DNA from 4 places in the Thioalkalivibrio sp. AKL9 genome. Region 4 is predicted to be linked to each of the others. Evidence: predicted binding sites of a transcription regulator. Region 4 holds the regulator's gene; each other region holds the start of a gene.
The links. Region 4 encodes sigma-54, which starts transcription at its own class of promoters, with help from an activator protein. Its sites were predicted from a motif close to TGGCANGNTNCNTGCTT; they were not measured.
Positions count from the first base shown of each region.

Region 1: a site for sigma-54 is predicted at 2,583-2,599, ahead of D573_RS0101240 (lipid-binding SYLF domain-containing protein). Genes of this name have one in related genera too.
Region 2: a site for sigma-54 is predicted at 1,876-1,892, ahead of D573_RS0110435 (CmpA/NrtA family ABC transporter substrate-binding protein). Genes of this name have one in related genera too.
Region 3: a site for sigma-54 is predicted at 1,387-1,403, ahead of D573_RS0104680 (TorF family putative porin). Genes of this name have one in related genera too.

Region 1 is NZ_KB905103.1:235,550-239,729, reverse strand. Features, by position in the region: gene pyk (pyruvate kinase) at 1-1,390, shown strand, start outside; gene fba (class II fructose-bisphosphate aldolase) at 1,470-2,534, shown strand; gene D573_RS0101240 (lipid-binding SYLF domain-containing protein) at 2,666-3,445, shown strand; gene bioD (dethiobiotin synthase) at 3,385-4,104, opposite strand; gene D573_RS0101230 (phosphoribosylaminoimidazolesuccinocarboxamide synthase) at 4,101-4,180, opposite strand, start outside.
Region 2 is NZ_KB905112.1:75,756-79,935, forward strand. Features, by position in the region: gene D573_RS0110430 (sigma-54-dependent Fis family transcriptional regulator) at 116-1,765, shown strand; gene D573_RS0110435 (CmpA/NrtA family ABC transporter substrate-binding protein) at 1,954-3,408, shown strand; gene ntrB (nitrate ABC transporter permease) at 3,412-4,180, shown strand, end outside.
Region 3 is NZ_KB905105.1:147,840-152,019, reverse strand. Features, by position in the region: gene D573_RS0104690 (amidoligase family protein) at 1-738, opposite strand, end outside; gene folB (dihydroneopterin aldolase) at 812-1,177, shown strand; gene D573_RS0104680 (TorF family putative porin) at 1,458-2,198, shown strand; gene D573_RS0104675 (P-II family nitrogen regulator) at 2,267-2,605, shown strand; gene D573_RS0104670 (ammonium transporter) at 2,640-3,893, shown strand.
Region 4 is NZ_KB905105.1:46,777-50,956, reverse strand. Features, by position in the region: gene D573_RS0104160 (PTS sugar transporter subunit IIA) at 26-493, opposite strand; gene hpf (ribosome hibernation-promoting factor, HPF/YfiA family) at 497-835, opposite strand; gene D573_RS0104150 (RNA polymerase factor sigma-54) at 852-2,336, opposite strand; gene lptB (LPS export ABC transporter ATP-binding protein) at 2,425-3,195, opposite strand; gene lptA (lipopolysaccharide transport periplasmic protein LptA) at 3,192-3,731, opposite strand; gene lptC (LPS export ABC transporter periplasmic protein LptC) at 3,712-4,180, opposite strand, start outside.

The DNA.
Region 1 (4,180 bases), on a different contig from region 4:
GGACAGCGACGAGGCCATGGAGGCCATCATCCGGGCCGGTGTGGATGTGGTCCGGTTGAACTTCTCGCATGGCGATCCGGATGACCACCGCCAGCGCCTGGCGCGGCTGCGGGCCGCCTCCGAGCGCGCCGGCCGTTGCGTCGGTGTCCTGGGCGACCTGCAGGGCCCCAAGATCCGCATCGACCGCTTCCAGCAGGGCAAGGTGCAGCTGGAAGAGGGCGCACCCTTCGCGCTGGATGCCGAGCTGGATCGCGACGCGGGCGATGCCACCCAGGTCGGCCTGACCTACAAGGACCTCCCGGACGACGTGCGCACGGACGACATCCTGCTGCTGGATGACGGCCGTATCGTGCTCAAGGTCACGGCGGTCAATGGCAGCCGGATCGAGACCACCGTCGAGGTCGGCGGCGAGCTGTCCAACAACAAGGGCATCAATCGTCAGGGTGGCGGCCTGTCTGCGCCCGCGATTACGGACAAGGACCGCGACGATATCCGCCTGGCGGCCGAGCTGCAGGTGGACTACCTGGCCGTCTCGTTCCCGCGTTCCGCCCAGGACCTGCACCTGGCGCGGGGCCTGTTGAAGGATGCCGGCTGGGAGGCCGGGATCTGCGCCAAGATCGAGCGCTCCGAGGCCCTGGAGGTGATCGACGAGATCATCGCCGCCTCGGAGGTCATCATGATCGCCCGCGGCGATCTGGGTGTGGAGATCGGTGACGCCGAGCTCCCGGGGGTGCAGAAGACCCTGATCACGCGCGCGCGCAGCCTCAATCGTCTGGTCATCACCGCGACCCAGATGATGGAGACCATGATCCAGAACCCCATCCCGACCCGCGCCGAGGTGTTCGACGTGGCCAACGCGGTGCTGGACGGCACGGATGCGGTGATGCTCTCCGGCGAGACCGCGACCGGGCGTTATCCTGCGCGCGTGGTCACCAGCATGGACCGGATCTGCGAGGCCGCCGAGCGCCAGCGCGCCGCACGCCAGTCGGACCATCGCATGGATTCGACCTTCGGCCGGGTCGACGAGGCCATCGCGATGGCCACCATGTATACCGCCAACCATCTCGATGTCTCCGCGATCGCCGCGCTGACCGAGTCCGGTTCCACGGCGCTGTGGATGTCGCGCATCAGCTCGGGCATCCCGATCTACGCGCTCACCCAGCACGAATCCACCAGCCGCCGCATGACGCTTTATCGCGGCGTCTATCCGGTGACCCTGAAGCCGATCCCCGAGAGCCACGAAAGCGTGAACCGTGAGGCGGTGAACTTGCTCAAGGCCGAGGGCGTCGTGCAGGATGGCGAGTTGGTCATCATTACCAAGGGCGACCTGCAGGGCGAGCATGGCGGCACCAACGCCATGAAGATCGTGCGCGTCGGCGAACTGGCCTGAACCGCGCACCGCCCGCAGTCGCCAACCAGATCAATCGACTTTTTCACTACCTCAGTCCGAATCCCGTAAGGAGGAATCCATGGCTCTAATCTCACTTCGCCAGCTTCTGGACCATGCCGCCGAACATGGCTATGGCATGCCGGCGTACAACGCCAACAACATGGAACAGGTCCATTCGATCATGGAAGCGGCCGCTGCGGTCGACTCCCCGGTGATCATTCAGGCCTCCGCCGGTGCCCGCAAGTACGCCGGCGAGCCCTTCCTGCGCCACAACATCATCGCCGCCATCGAGCAGTACCCGGACATCCCGGTTGTGCTGCACCAGGATCACGGCTCCGAGCCGGCAGTCTGCCTGCGCTCCATCCAGTCCGGCTTCAGCTCGGTGATGATGGACGGCTCCCTGATGCCTGACATGAAGACCCCGGCCTCGTACGACTACAACCGTGACGTGACCGCCAAGGTCTCCGAGATCGCTCACGCCTGTGGCGTGTCCGTGGAAGGCGAGCTGGGTTGCCTGGGCTCCCTGGAAACCGGCATGGCCGGCGAGGAAGACGGTTCCGGCGCCGAGGGCCAGCTGTCCCACGACCAGCTGCTGACCGACCCGGACGAGGCCGCCGACTTCGTGAAGAACACCAAGTGCGACGCCCTGGCGATCGCCATCGGTACCTCCCACGGCGCCTACAAGTTCACCCGTCCGCCGACCGGTGACATCCTGGCCATCCAGCGCGTGAAGGAGATCCACGCCCGCATCCCGGATACCCATCTGGTCATGCACGGCTCCTCCTCCGTTCCGCAGGAGTGGCTGCAGATCATCAACAAGTACGGCGGCGACATGGGCGAGACCTACGGCGTGCCGGTCGAAGAGATCCAGGAAGGCATCAAGCACGGCGTGCGCAAGGTCAACATCGACACCGACCTGCGCATGGCCTCCACCGGTGCGGTGCGCAAGTTCCTGGCCGAGAACCCGAAGGAATTCGATCCGCGCAAGTTCCTGAAGGCCTCGACTGCCGCGATGAAGGACCTCTGCCAGGCCCGTTACGAGGCCTTCGGTTGCGCCGGCATGGCGTCCAAGATCAAGCCGATCTCCCTGGACGACATGGTCAAGCGCTACCTGTCCGGCGAGCTGGATCCCAAGGTCAACTGATCCTGCGGATTGCAGCACGAAAAAGGGGGCTTCGGCCCCCTTTTTTTGTGCCATGATGAATGTATTCGTTAGGGAGACGCCGACGCATTCGCGCGGCTGCGTCTCCCTTGGCCTTTCTGGAGGTTTCCACGATGCAACGACTGATCCTTTTCTGCCTGACGACGCTGGTGTTTGCCGCCATGGTGGGGAGCGCTCACGCGAACCCGTTCAGCCGCGAGATCGATCCGCAGGACATCATCGATCGCGCCCAGGCGACGGTGGAGAACATGGCCACCCACCCCGAATACGAGTCCCTTAAGGAGGACCTGCGCGACGCCCGCGGCGTGGTGATCTTCCCGCGCGTGGCTCGCGGGGCCTTCCTGATCGGAGGCTCCGGCGGCATCGGCGTGTTCCTGGCCTGGGACGACGAGCGCGGCGATTATTCGCCGGTGGCGTTCTACTCCCTCGGTTCGGTCAGTTTCGGCATGCAGTTCGGTGGTGATGCCGCCGAGGTGGTGATGGTCGCGCGCACCCAGGATGCGGTGGACTCGATGTTCGGATCCGCCATCCGCCTGGGGGGCGATGCCTCGGTGGCTGCCGGTCCGGTGGGTGCGGGCCGGAGTGCCACCCCGACGGCCGACTTCCTGTCCTACTCGCGGGCGCGGGGTGCCTACCTGGGCATGAGTTTGTCCGGCTCGCGCATGACGGTGCGCGACGACTTCAATGAGGCGTACTACGGCGAGTCCCAGCGCCCGGTGCATATCATCGAGACCCGGCGCGTCGACCGCGAGGGGACCCGTGCCCTGCGCGAGACCCTGGCCGGGTTCCGGGTTGACGAAGAGGAAGCCCCTGCGGCCTCCGAGTCCCGCGGTCAGGAGCGCGAGTCCTCCGGCGGCGTGCGCCCGGACAACTTCGAGGTGGAGAGCTTCTGAACCAGCGCCGCGCGGGTGATGCCTTCCGCTGACTCGATGATCGGGGCGCTCGTGCGTGAACGCAGCGCGGCGGCATTGTCGAGGCGCGGGTCGGCATCCACCCGGCGCCGGTTCAGCACGATCCCGGCCAGTTGCAGGCCGCGTCGTTCCAGGGCCTCCAGGGTCAGCAGGCAGGTGTTCAGTGTGCCCAGCCGGTCCTCGGCCACCAGCAGGACCGGCAGCCCGAGGGCCTCGGCGAGGTCCGCGTTCAGGCCATCCGCGCAGAGCGGCGAGTAGAAGCCCCCCGCACCCTCCACCAGCCGCGGGCCCGTGCCGTCGGCTGCGCAGGCCGCGGCCAGCTCCGCGATCGTCAGGCGCACGCCCTGGTTCGCGGCGGCCTGGTCCGGGGCGATGGCATCGGGGAAGCGCCAGGGCGTGACCCGCTCGATGGCGGCGTCCGGAAGGCCCGCCGCGTGGGTCAGGTTCATCCCGTCCTCGGGCCGCAGCCCATCCGGGCTCGGCGGGCAGCCGGATTCCACCGGTTTGCGCGGTTGCGGCCGCAGCCCACGATCCCGCCAGAGTTCCAGCAGCGCGCAGCTGACGAAGGTCTTGCCGACGCCGGTGTCGGTGCCGGTGACGAACAGGCCCTGCGGGGGCGCTCCTGTCTGTGCCGGGCTCATGCGTCGCGGGTCAGGCGCTCCAGGGCCTCGCGATAGCGCGCCGCGGTCTGTTCCACCACTTCCGCGGGCAGCTCGG
Region 2 (4,180 bases), on a different contig from region 4:
TGCAAGGCCCTGCCCCGCCTCGAGGCAACCGCGTCATCCCGACCCTGCCAGATGCCCCCGAACGCCCACCAACACGTCGTTTTCGCACTGGCAGGCTTTCTGCATAACCCACGGCATGGCACTCCACCGCATATCCGATTCGACCCCACCGGACCTGGCCACCCGGGAGCAGGAGATCACCCTGCTGCTGGAGGTTGCCAAGCTGATGGGCCGCTCCGGCGACCCGGATGCCGCGATCTACCGCATCCTCGGGATGATGTCCCAGCTACTGGGACTCAACCGCGGCCGCGTCCTGTTGCCGGATCCGAACAGCGGCCAACTGCGCATCCGCCACGCCTACGGCCTGACCGATGCCGAGCGCGACCGCGGCAGCTACAGCCTCGGCGAGGGTGTCACCGGGCGCGTCATGAAGACTGGCCAGATCGCCCTGATCCAGGACATCGACAACGAGCCCGAATACCTCGCGCGCGCCATTGACCGTTCCACCCTGCCGCAGGAGACCGTCGCCTACATCGCCGTGCCCATCGTCCAGGACGAACACGCCATCGGCGTGCTGGGCGTGCACCGGCTGCGACGCCGCTCGCGCCAGTTCCAGGACGACCTGAACCTGCTGCGGGTGATCGCGAGCATGATCGGCCAGGTGCTGCGCATCCACCAGCTGATCGCCGAGCGCACCGCCGAGCTGGTCTCGGAGAACCGCTACCTCAAGAGCGCCCTGGATACCCAGGGCGGGCAATACGGCATCCTCGGCGAGAGTCCGGCCCTGCGGCACGTCCTCAAGCAGGTCCACCGCATCGCGGACACTCAGGCCACGGTGCTGGTGACCGGGGCCTCCGGCACCGGCAAGGAGAAGATCGCGCGCATGATCCACCGGATCAGCCAGCGAAACGCCAAGCCGTTCATCTCCATCAACTGCGCCGCGATCCCGGCGGACCTGCTGGAATCCGAACTGTTTGGCCACGAGAAAGGGGCCTTCACCGGTGCCTCCAGCGCCAAGACCGGCAAGATCGCCCTGGCGGACGGCGGCACGCTGTTCCTGGACGAGATCGGCGACATGCCGGAGGCTCTCCAGTCCAAAATCCTGCGTGTGCTGCAGGAACGGGTGGTCCAGCCCATTGGCGGCAACCGCGATCTCCCGGTGGACGTGCGCATCATCGCCGCGACCCACCAGAACCTGCAGGCCGCGGTGAACGCCGGGAACTTCCGGCTCGACCTGTTCTACCGCCTGAACGTGATCCCGCTGCACATGCCGGCCCTGCGCGACCGTGCCAGCGACATCCGCCTGCTCACCCGCCACTTCCTCGACCGCTACACCCACCTGCACGGCTGGAACGTGGTCGTCGACGAAGGCGTGCTGGAACGCCTGGAGGCCTTCGACTGGCCCGGCAACATCCGCCAGCTGGAGAACGTGCTGGAGCGCGCCGTGCTGCTATCCACGGATGGCCGCATCGGCACGCCGCTGATCGACGAGATCCTGCACGAGGAATCCCGCATCAGCCCGTTCGAGGGCGAGCGGCACGGCCTCCGCGACGAGCATGCACCGGCACCATCGCGGCACAACGAGCCCCGAACCCTGCCCTCTTCCGGCGCGTCCTGCACCAGCGCGGTGCGCCCATATCAGCGCGTGCACGCTACCGAGGCGGAGCGCCTGAAGCGCGCGATCGAGCAGACCGGGGGCAACAAGACCCGCGCCGCGATGGACCTGGGCCTGACCCCGCGGCAATTGCGCTATCGCCTGAAAAAGCTCGGCATAGAAACCACTTAGGCCCACCGCTCAGACACCAGCGGACCTTTTGTCCGCTTCGTCGACAATGCCGACCAATGGTCCGATCTCCCGGCACTCGCGCGCCGCCCTGGCGGCCCATTCCCCACGCTTGGCATGGCACCTGCAATGACCCTCGACATGCGCGGCAACGATGCCCGCATCGATTCGACCCACGAGGAGAGCCGACCATGCCGACCAAGAGTCTTCACGATCCCTTTGACGCCAACGCCGACCTGCGCCACGGCTCCAGCTGCCGCCACGGGCACACCGGTCCCGGCAGCTGCAGCTGCTTCGACACCGCGTCCCCGGACCTGGAAGAGAAACTGGAACGACACGCCACCCATGAGCCCGTACAGGCCGATGCCCACGCCACCGGCGAGGACCTGAGCGACGAGGCCATGGTCGATCGCGCGGTGGAGAGCGCCATCGTCCGCGGCATGTTCGGCCACAACGAGATCAACCGCCGCCGCTTCCTGCAGATGATCGGGGGCGGCACGGTGGCCGCGGCCCTGGGCTCCATCCTGCCGCTGGACAAGGTCAAGGCCGCAATCAAGGACGGCGGGCCGCTGGAAAAGACCAAGCTGCGCGTCGGCTTCGTCCCGATCACCTGCGCCACGCCGATCATCATGGCCCACCCCATGGGCTTCTACGAGCGCCACGGCCTGGATGTCGACGTGATCAAGACCGCCGGCTGGGCGGTGGCCCGCGACATGTCGCTGTCCGGTGAGTACGACGCCTCGCACATGCTCTCGCCGATGCCGCTGTCGATGACCCTGGGCTCCGGCTCCTCGCGCGAGCACTACATCATGCCGGCGGTGGAGAACATCAACGGCCAGGCCATCACCCTGCACAACAAGCACAAGGACAAGCGCGATCCCAAGGACTGGAAGGGCTTCACCTTCGCCGTGCCCTTCGAGTACTCCATGCACAACTTCCTGCTGCGTTACTACGTCGCGGAGCACGGGCTGGATCCCGATCGCGACATCAGCATCCGCGTCGTGCCGCCGCCGGAGATGGTCGCCAACCTGCGTGCCGAGAACGTCGACGGCTACCTGGCTCCCGACCCCTTCAACCAGCGCGCGGTCTGGGACGGCATCGGTTTCATTCACATGCTGACCAAGGAGATCTGGGACGGCCACCCGTGCTGCGCCTTCGCCTGCTCGGCCGCCTTCGCCGACGAGCACCCGAACACCTTCGGCGCCCTGTTCCGCGCGTTGATCGAGGCCACCCAGTACAGCTCGGATATCAACAACCGCGCCGAGATCGCCGAGGCCATCTCCCCGCGTGCCTATCTCAACCAGCCGCAATCGGTGGTCGAGCAGGTGCTGACCGGGCGCTATGCCGACGGCCTGGGCGAGGTCAAGAACGACCCGCACCGGATCGACTTCGACCCCTTCCCCTGGCACTCGATGGCCACCTGGATCCTCACCCAGATGAAGCGCTGGGGCTATGTGGATCGAGACTTCGACTACAACCGCCTCGCGGAAGACGTCTTCCTCGCCAGCGAGTGCGCCGAGGTCATGACCGAGCTGGGCTACGAAGCGCCGAGCGACACCTACAAGAACTTCGAGATCATGGGCAAGGTGTTCGACTACACCGACCCGGAAGGTTATCTCGACAGCTTCGCAATCCGCAGGAGCTAAGCCATGTTGAGCAATCTCAACTTCCGGGCGACCGTTCTCTCGCTGGTGATGCTCGTGGTCTTCCTGGGCGTGTGGCAGCTGGCCACCGCCCCGGAGGTCCTCGCGCCGCAGCAGGGCGAGCTGAGCGAATACGAACAGCTGATGGGGGGCGGGACCGATCGCAGTTCCAGCAGCGGCATCCCGGCCCCCACCCAGGTGTTCAGCCACGCCTTCAGCGAACTGAGCAACCCGTTCTACGACGCGGGCCCGAACGACAAGGGCATCGGGATCCAGCTGGCCTACTCGATCTACCGGGTCCTGCTGGGCTTTGCCCTGGCCGCGCTGATCGCCATCCCGCTCGGCTTCGTGATCGGCATGTCGCCGCTGCTGAACAAGGCGTTCGATCCGTACATCCAGATCCTCAAGCCGATCTCGCCACTGGCCTGGATGCCGCTCGCCCTGTTCGTGATCCGCGACTCGAACATGTCGGCGATCTTCGTGATCTTCATCTGCTCGATCTGGCCGATGTTGGTGAACACCGCCTACGGCGTCGCCTCGGTGCGCAATGACTGGCTGAACGTAGCCAAGACCCACCAGCTGTCGAACCTGCGCACCGCGTTCACGGTCATCCTGCCCGCCGCGGCCCCGACCATCCTCACCGGCATGCGCATCTCCATCGGCATCGCCTGGCTGGTCATCGTCGCCGCCGAGATGCTCGTGGGCGGCACCGGCATCGGCTACTACATCTGGAACGAGTGGAACAACCTCGATCTCGCCAGCGTGATCTTCGCGA
Region 3 (4,180 bases), 100 kb from region 4:
GTCCAGTGGTCGGTTGCGCGTCGGGCTGTGCGCCAGGTAGGCATCGATCAGGCCGGCCTGATCGGGTTGGAAGTCCGGGTCCAGCATGTGGCGTACAAAGGGCCCGGGAAACGCGCGAATGTAGGGCGACAGTCGCCGTGCCAGGTCGATTGCGCCGGCCGCGGTGAGGGCCTCGGCCATCAGCAGGAAGCTGCGCAGGATCGCCAGCAGCCACTCGGCATCGGTACGGTGGATCTCGATATTGATCTGCAACCCGAAGGCGTAGAGAAACGAGCGTTCGGTGCCCTGGGCGCCGGCCTCTTGCAGGGCCGCGCGTACCCGGTCCAGGCGGGGCAGGTCGGCCACCGGGATCGGCGGGGCCACGATTTCATGCGGCACCAGGCGGCCGGCGGCGTCGGCCAGCCAGTGATCCAGCGCCGCCTTGTCGGAGTCGTCCAGCGAGATGCCGAGGCGCGCGAGATGCTCGCGGTAGGCCCGGTCCTTCAGCACCCGGGCGTCCAGTTCCAGCTGGAAGTCGCCGACGTCGGTATCGCGCACGCGGGCGACGAACGCACTGTCCGGTTCGATCTGCCCTCCGAATTCGGCCTTTACTGCTTCGGCCATAATCTCCAGCGAGACACCGGCCATCTCGATCTCTACCCCGATGCGACGCGGTTCGCCCTCGAGGCTGTCGGGCCACGGGAGGTCGTGGAAGGGCTCGCTCATGCGTGTCTCGAAGCCGTGCAAGGGAAGCTCCATGATAACGGCTCGGTGTACCTCGTGCGGCCCGGGCAGTAGGATAGGCGCCGACCTACAGGAGCCCGCCGAGCCCATGGATCGAATCTATCTGCGCGACCTCGAAATCGATGCCGTTGTCGGTGTCTACGACTGGGAACAGCGGATCCAGCGCCGCCTGCGATTCGACATCGAACTGGCGGCGGACACCCGCATCGCCGCCTATTCCGGCGAGATCGGCGATACCGTCGATTACGAGGCGGTGGCCAACGCGGTGCGGGCCATCGTCACGCGCGAGCCGCACGCGCTGCTGGAATCCCTGGCCGAAGAGATCGCCGAGGCCCTGATGGCCCAGTTCGGCACCCCCTGGGTGCGCATCAAACTGGGCAAGCCCGGGGCCGTTCCCGGTGTACGCGAGGTCGGCATCGAGATCGAGCGCGGCACCCTCGCGACGTCCGACTAGCCCCTCTTCTCCTACGGGTCCTTCCGGCCCGCTTTCCTGCCTTTTGTTCCGCGTCTGCCCCGTGCGGGGACCGGACCGTGTTCACACTTTTCGTTGATCGCACGCTTTTGGTGCGTGTGCACTTTTAGTGCGCACCATCCAGAGGCAAAACCTCGTGGTTCGGCCGCAACACGTGTTGTGAAAAGCCGATTTTGCTCCCTTTTGGTACTTGGCACAGCCCGTGCAAGGACCGGGTGTCGACTACGCGACACTCGATTGACCAATCTGGGAGAAGACCAACATGAAGAAGTTCACCCGTTCCGCGCTGGCCGCTGCTGTCCTCACCGTAGGCTCCACCGGTGGCGTCGCGTTTACCTCCACCGCCGCCGCGGAGCTGTCCATGAATATCGGCGCCGTTTCCAACTACTACTTCCGTGGTGTCACTCAGACCGATGATGCTGCTGCCATCCAGGGTGGTGTGGATTTCGAGCATGAGTCCGGCTTCTACGCTGGTACTTGGGCGTCTACGGTTGATTTCGGAGAAGGAGAGGCAAAGTACGAGCTCGATCTGTACGCCGGTTTCGCAGGCGAACTTGGTAATGGGATGGGCTATGACGTCGGGTATATCTATTACGCCTATCCTGATAGCCCCGATGATATCGACTTCGGCGAGATCTACGGTGAACTCTCGTTCGCAGGATTCTACGGTGGTCTTGCGGCGACGGTGCACAGCGACCAGTCCAGTGGAGAGGCGTTCGATTCGGGAGACATCTATTACTACTTGGGTTACGACGTCGCGCTCCCGAATGACTTTGGTCTCGACCTGACTGCCGGTTATTACACGTTTGATGCCGATGGATCTGCGGGCCAGGAAGACCTGGATTACCTGCATTACGGAGCGACTATGTACCGCGATGTGGGCGACTTTGGTGAGGTCTCGTTCACTCTAGAGTATGCCGACATCAAGGATGACGATCGCTCCGAGCTCGCAGGGTCTGGCGATAACCTGAAGGTTTGGGTGGGCTGGTCCAAGACGTTCTGAAGCCGGCTATTACCTCTTAATGCAAAGGCGGGTCCGTGGATCAGCGGACCCGCCCACAGGAGTCTGACATGAAGATGATTACCGCCGTGATCAAGCCGTTCAAGCTTGATGATGTTCGCGAGGCGATCTCGGAGATCGGCGTGCAGGGCATGACCATGACCGAAGTGAAGGGTTTTGGTCGCCAGCGCGGTCATACCGAGTTGTATCGCGGTGCCGAGTATGTAGTCGATTTTCTGCCCAAGGTGAAGCTTGAAGTGGCCGTTGACGAAAACCTGGTCGACCAGGTCGTCGAGGCCATTTCAAAGTCCGCCAGCACGGGCAAGATCGGCGACGGCAAGATCTTTATTACGCCGGTGGAGCAGGTCGTGCGTATTCGCACGGGCGAAACCGGACCGGAAGCGCTTTAAACCTTTGCCTTCCAGCGAATGAGGAATTTCAATCATGGAAATTGAACAGCAAGTTGTCGAACTCGCCTATGCGATGGACACCTTTTACTTTCTGGTGGCCGGTGCACTGGTGATGTGGATGGCCGCGGGCTTTACCATGCTCGAGGCCGGTATGGTGCGCACCAAGAGTGTGGCCGAAATTGCAACCAAGAATATCGCCCTGTATTCGATCGCCAGCATCATGTACATGCTGATCGGCTACAACATCATGTACAGCGATGGTCTCAGCTCCATTATCCCGGGGCTGGGCTTCCTGATCAGCGGCGACAACGCAGTCGCGGACGTGCTGGGTAGCGGTGGCGACATCTACTACTCCGATCGTGCCGACTTCTTCTTCCAGGTCGTGTTCGTGGCCACCGCGATGTCCATCGTTTCGGGTGCCGTGGCCGAGCGCATGAAGCTGTGGGCCTTCCTGGCCTTTGCGGTCGTGCTGACGGGCTTCATCTACCCGATCCAGGGCTTTTGGAGCTGGGGTGGCGGTATCCTCGACCAGATCGGCTACCTGGACTACGCGGGTTCCGGCATCGTCCACTTCACGGGTGCCGCTGCGGCGCTGGCCGGTGTGTTGCTCCTCGGGGCGCGCAAGGGCAAGTACGGCGCGGATGGCAGGATCAACGCCATTCCGGGTTCCAACATGCCGCTGGCCACGCTGGGTGTGCTGATCCTGTGGCTGGGTTGGTTCGGCTTTAATGGCGGGTCCGAGCTGAAGGTGTCGGACATCGAGTCCGCCAATGCCGTGGCCGCCGTGTTCGCCAACACCAACCTGGCCGCGGCCGGGGGTGTGGTGGCCGCGCTGATCACCACCCGTCTGATCTTCGGCAAGGCCGACCTGACTATGGCCCTGAACGGTGCGGTTGCAGGCCTGGTGTCCATCACTGCCGAGCCGCTGATGCCCAGCCCGGTCCTGGCGATGATCATCGGTGCCGTGGGTGGTGTGATCGTGGTGTTCTCGATCGTCGCCCTCGACAAGCTGAAGATCGACGACCCGGTTGGTGCGATCTCCGCGCACGGTACCGCCGGTATCTGGGGTGTGATGGCGGTCCTGCTGTCCAACCCGGATGCGACCTTCTTCGGCCAGATCGTGGGCCTGCTCGCCATCTTCGTGTTCGTCTTCGTGGCCAGCCTGATCGTCTGGGCGATCCTCAAGGCGGTGATGGGTATCCGCCTGAGCGAAGAGGACGAAGCCATGGGCGCCGATATCGCCGAGTGCGGTCTCGAGGCCTACCCGGAGTTCACCGGGAAGCAATAAAGCTTCGTTAACCTGAAACCGGGGTCGGGCCGTAACCCGGCTCGATCCTGATACATCGTCTCCTCCGACGCCGACAAGACAGTCTCCCAGGACTTGGATGTTGGCCTTTGGGCGCCCCTTTATCGGGCGCCCTTTTTTTGTTCGACACACCCTGTGGGAGCGGGCTTGCCCGCGAAGCCCCCGCCCGCGGCGGTTCTTGCGACTGATGCCCGCGGGCTAGTAACACCCCGGCCGGCTCTCTTCCCAGCAAGCAGGGTCTCCCGGTCCGGCCATTCATCCCCGTACCC
Region 4 (4,180 bases):
GCGGCTGGAGGCGGGTTCCACGGGCTTAGTCCTCGCTGAAGCGGCGCACGAGTTCCTGTTCCAGGGCCGCCGCGTCCCCGGCCCGGCGCAGCGCTCCGATGGTGTCTGGCTGCGACAGGCCGCGGGCGAGCTGGGCCAGCAGGTCGAGGTGGTCGCCGGTGGCGGCCTCCGGGACCAGCAGTGCGATCAGGATATCGACCGGCTCGTGATCCATGGCGTCGAAGTCGACGCCCTTTTCCAGGCGCAGCACGGCCACGCGCGGCGCCTCGAGATCGGCCAGGCGGCCATGGGGAATCGCAACCCCATGGCCGAGACCGGTGGATCCGAGTTTTTCGCGTGCGGACAGGGCCTCGAAGATCGCGTTGCTCCCCGGTCCCGTGCCGTCACCTCCGCCGGCGAGGAGGTCCGCCAGGGCCTCCAGGGCCCGTTTCTGGCTGGAGCACTCGGGTTGCAGGCCAATGCGCTCGGGGGTGATCAACTCGGCAATCGTCATGGATCAGGAGGCCTGCTCGCGGTTGCGCTGGGCACCTTCGGCGCGGTGGTGGTCCTTGACCTTTTCCTTGTGCTTGATCAGCTGACGGTCGACTTTGTCGATCAGCGCGTCGATCGCGGCATACATGTCCTCGTGAGAGGCCTCGGCGTGGATGTGATTGCCGCTGACCTGGAGATTCGCTTCGGCCTGGTTGTGCTGATTCCGGGTCTTCTCGTGGGTCAGCACGACGTGGACGTCGATGACCTTGTCGAAGTGGCGCTCCAGCTTCGCGAACTTCTCGTTGACGTAGTCGCGCAGGGCGTCGGTGATGTCCACGTGGTGGCCGGTCAGGTTGATCTGCATGGTCAGGACTCCTTGGTTACTTGCTGCCGGTGGGCATCGAGGCCATCTGCCGGCGTTCGCTGGATGAAGGGATGTGCATCGCCTCGCGGTACTTGGCCACGGTGCGGCGCGCTACGTTGATGCCCCGGTCCGACAGGACCTGGGCGAGCCGGGCATCGCTGAGCGGCTTGTTCGGGGGTTCGTCGCCAATCAATTCGCGAATCATGGCACGGATGGCGGTGGCGGAACACTCGCCGCCATCGTTCGTGCCGACATGGCTGGAGAAGAAATACTTGAACTCGAAGACCCCGCGCGGGGTGTGCATGTATTTCTGCGTGGTAACCCGCGAGATGGTCGATTCGTGCATCTCCAGGGTCTCGGCAATGTCGCGCAGGATCAATGGCTGCATCGCGACGTCGCCATGCTCGAGAAAGCCCTGCTGGCGGTGGACGATCGCCTCGGCGACCCGCAGCAGGGTGTCGTTGCGGCTGTGCAGGCTCTTCAGGAACCAGCGTGCCTCCTGCAGCTGATCGCGCATAAAGGCGCTGTCGCGGGCATCCGAGACCTGGCGCACCATGCCGGCGTAGAGGTCGTTGATGCGGATGCGCGGTGCGATCTCCGGATTCAGCTCCACGCGCCAGCCCTCGGCGCTATGGCGCACGTAGACATCCGGGACCACGTATTCCGAGGTGGCGGAGCTGATCTGTGCGCCGGGGCGCGGGTTCAGGGTGCGGATCAGATCCAGTGCGCGGGCCAGTTCGTCCGGGTCGCGTACGCCGGACTGGCGCTGCAGGGCCTTGTAGTCGCGCTTGCCCAGGCTGTCCATGCCGTGTTCCAGGATCGCCCGTGCGGCCTCGCGGGCCGGGGCGTCCGGGGCCAGTTCGCGTAGCTGGATCTCCAGGCACTCCCGCAGGTTCCGCGCGCCGACCCCCAGCGGGTCGCACTGCTGAATCCAGTGGAGCACTGCCTCGACCTCGTCGACGCCGACGGTTTCATCCTCGCCTCGGCTGATGGTCTCGGCCAGGGTTTCCAGGTCACCCTCGAGATAGCCGTCGGGGCTGATGGCGTCGATCAGGGCCGCCCCGATGCGCTGGTCGCGGGGTGTCAGATGGCTCAGGTGCAGCTGCCACAGCAGGTGATCCTGCAGGCCCTCACCGTCGTCGTCGCTGGTGTTTTCCAGCGGGTCGCGGTCATCCACGCCCTTGTTGGGCGTCGGGGCCGGCTCGTAGATGTCGTCCCAGCGGCTGTCGGTCGTCAGTTCCTCGGGGATCACGTCGTCGCTGGTAGTGGTGGCCTCCATGCGATCGCCTTCCACCAGCTCGCCGTCCTGGTTCAGGCGCTCGGTGTCGGCCTCGGCATCTTCGTCCTCGACCTGTTCGAGCATGGGGTTGCTCTCCAGCGCCTGCTGGATCTCCACCTGGAGCTCGAGCGTGGACAGCTGCAACAGGCGGATCGCCTGCTGCAGTTGCGGGGTCATGGTCAGCGTCTGACCCAGCTGCAGATTCAGGCCGGGTTTCAGCATCGGGTATGCGGGGCGAGGGTGGGCATTGATGGAATCTTAAAGCCTGCCTTGTGGTTTGTGCACCGACCGGGCCGCATATGGGGCGCTTTCACAGGCGGAAGTTCTCGCCGAGATAGACCCGGCGCACCTGGGGATCGGCCAGCAGCTCGTCCGGTGTACCGGCGGCGAGCAGGCGTCCCTCGCTCAGAATATAGGCCCTGTGGCAGATGCCGAGGGTCTCGCGCACGTTGTGATCGGAGATCAGTACGCCGATGCCGCGCTGGGCGAGATGCCGAATCACGTCCTGGATGTCGCCCACCGAGATCGGGTCCACCCCGGCGAAGGGCTCGTCCAGACAGATGAAGCGCGGATCCCCGGCGAGGGCGCGGGCGATCTCGGCCCGGCGCCGTTCCCCACCGGACAGCGCGATGCCCGGGCTGTGGCGCACGGTCTCGAGCTGGAACTCCTCGATCAGCGCATCGCCAATGCGCCGGCGCTCGTGGCGATCGAGTCCGGGGCGCAGCTCGAGCACGGCCTGGAGGTTGTCCCACACGCTCAGGCGGCGAAAGATCGAGGCCTCCTGCGGCAGGTAGCCGAGGCCGGCGCGCGCGCGCACATGGATGGGGGCGCGGGTGATATCGCGTTCGCCCAGGGTGATGCGTCCGGTATTGGGGCGGATCAGCCCGACCAGGCTGTAGAAGCAGGTGGTCTTGCCGGCCCCGTTCGGGCCCAGCAGGCCGACCACCTCGCCGGGCGCGAGGTCGACGTCCACCTGGTCCAGCACAGTGCGCTGGCCGTAGCGCTTGGTCAGCTCGCGTCCGATCAGGCGGTCGTTGGTTTGTGCCGGTGTGGCGGATGGGCTGGGGGCGGTGGCGTTCATTCGTCGTCGCGCGGCTGGATGGTGATGCGCACGCGCTCGCTGTCGCCTTCGCCGCGTTCGGCCTCGATCACGTCGGTCGTCAGGTCGTAGGTGATGCGCTTGCCGCGCGCCTCCTCGCTGGTGGTGATCACATGGGCCTGGTCGGTGAGGATCATGCGGTCTTCGTTCAGCAGGTAGTCGATGCGCAGGGCGGTGGCAATGCGCATCTCTCCGGTTTCCGGATCGGGTGATTCCAGGCGTGCCGGCTCGCCGTGGGCCTCCATTTCGTAGGGGCGGCGATCGCGGGTGCGCACGTAGACCTTGTCGGCCTCCAGGGTCATGTCGCCGCGGATCACGATCACGTCGCCGGTGTAGGTCCCCAGCCCCTGGCGTTCGTCCATCTCCGCGCGGTCGGCAGTGATCTCCACCGGCAGCGCCGGGCCCGAGCCCTGCTGGGCGAACGCGGGCGTGGCCAGCAGCACGAGCAGCAGGAGCGCCGCCACGCGGGCACCCGGTTGGCCCGGACGGTGGCGAAGGCTATGGGGATTCGGGGTCATGCGCGGGATCCTCCTCGCTCGTCTCGCTGTAGAGCGAGTACACGTCATGGAACAACTCTATGGTATCCCCTCGCGAGTCCACGCGCAGACCGGTGCCGCGCTGGAACAGGCCCGGCTGGTTCAGGGTAGAAAGGGCATCCGAAGTGGCGACCATGGTGTCGGTGGCGACGCGAACATCCCGCGAATCGATGAGGGTCTCCACGCGTTCGCCGCGGGGCGGCTGTACGCCGTGGGTGGGGCCCACCAGGTCCAGGGTCGCGGCGGCTGGTTGATGCAGGGCGGCCGGGGCGGTCCAGCGCCATTCGATACCGCCCTCGGCGAACAGGTCGAGGTCCGGGTCGTCCACCCACTGGGGGCCGTCACGGCCGAACTCGCGCAGGCGGGTGCCGCGCAGACGATGGCTCAGTTCGCCGTCGTCGCCGGTGGCATGCAGGGTGAAGCCGTCAATC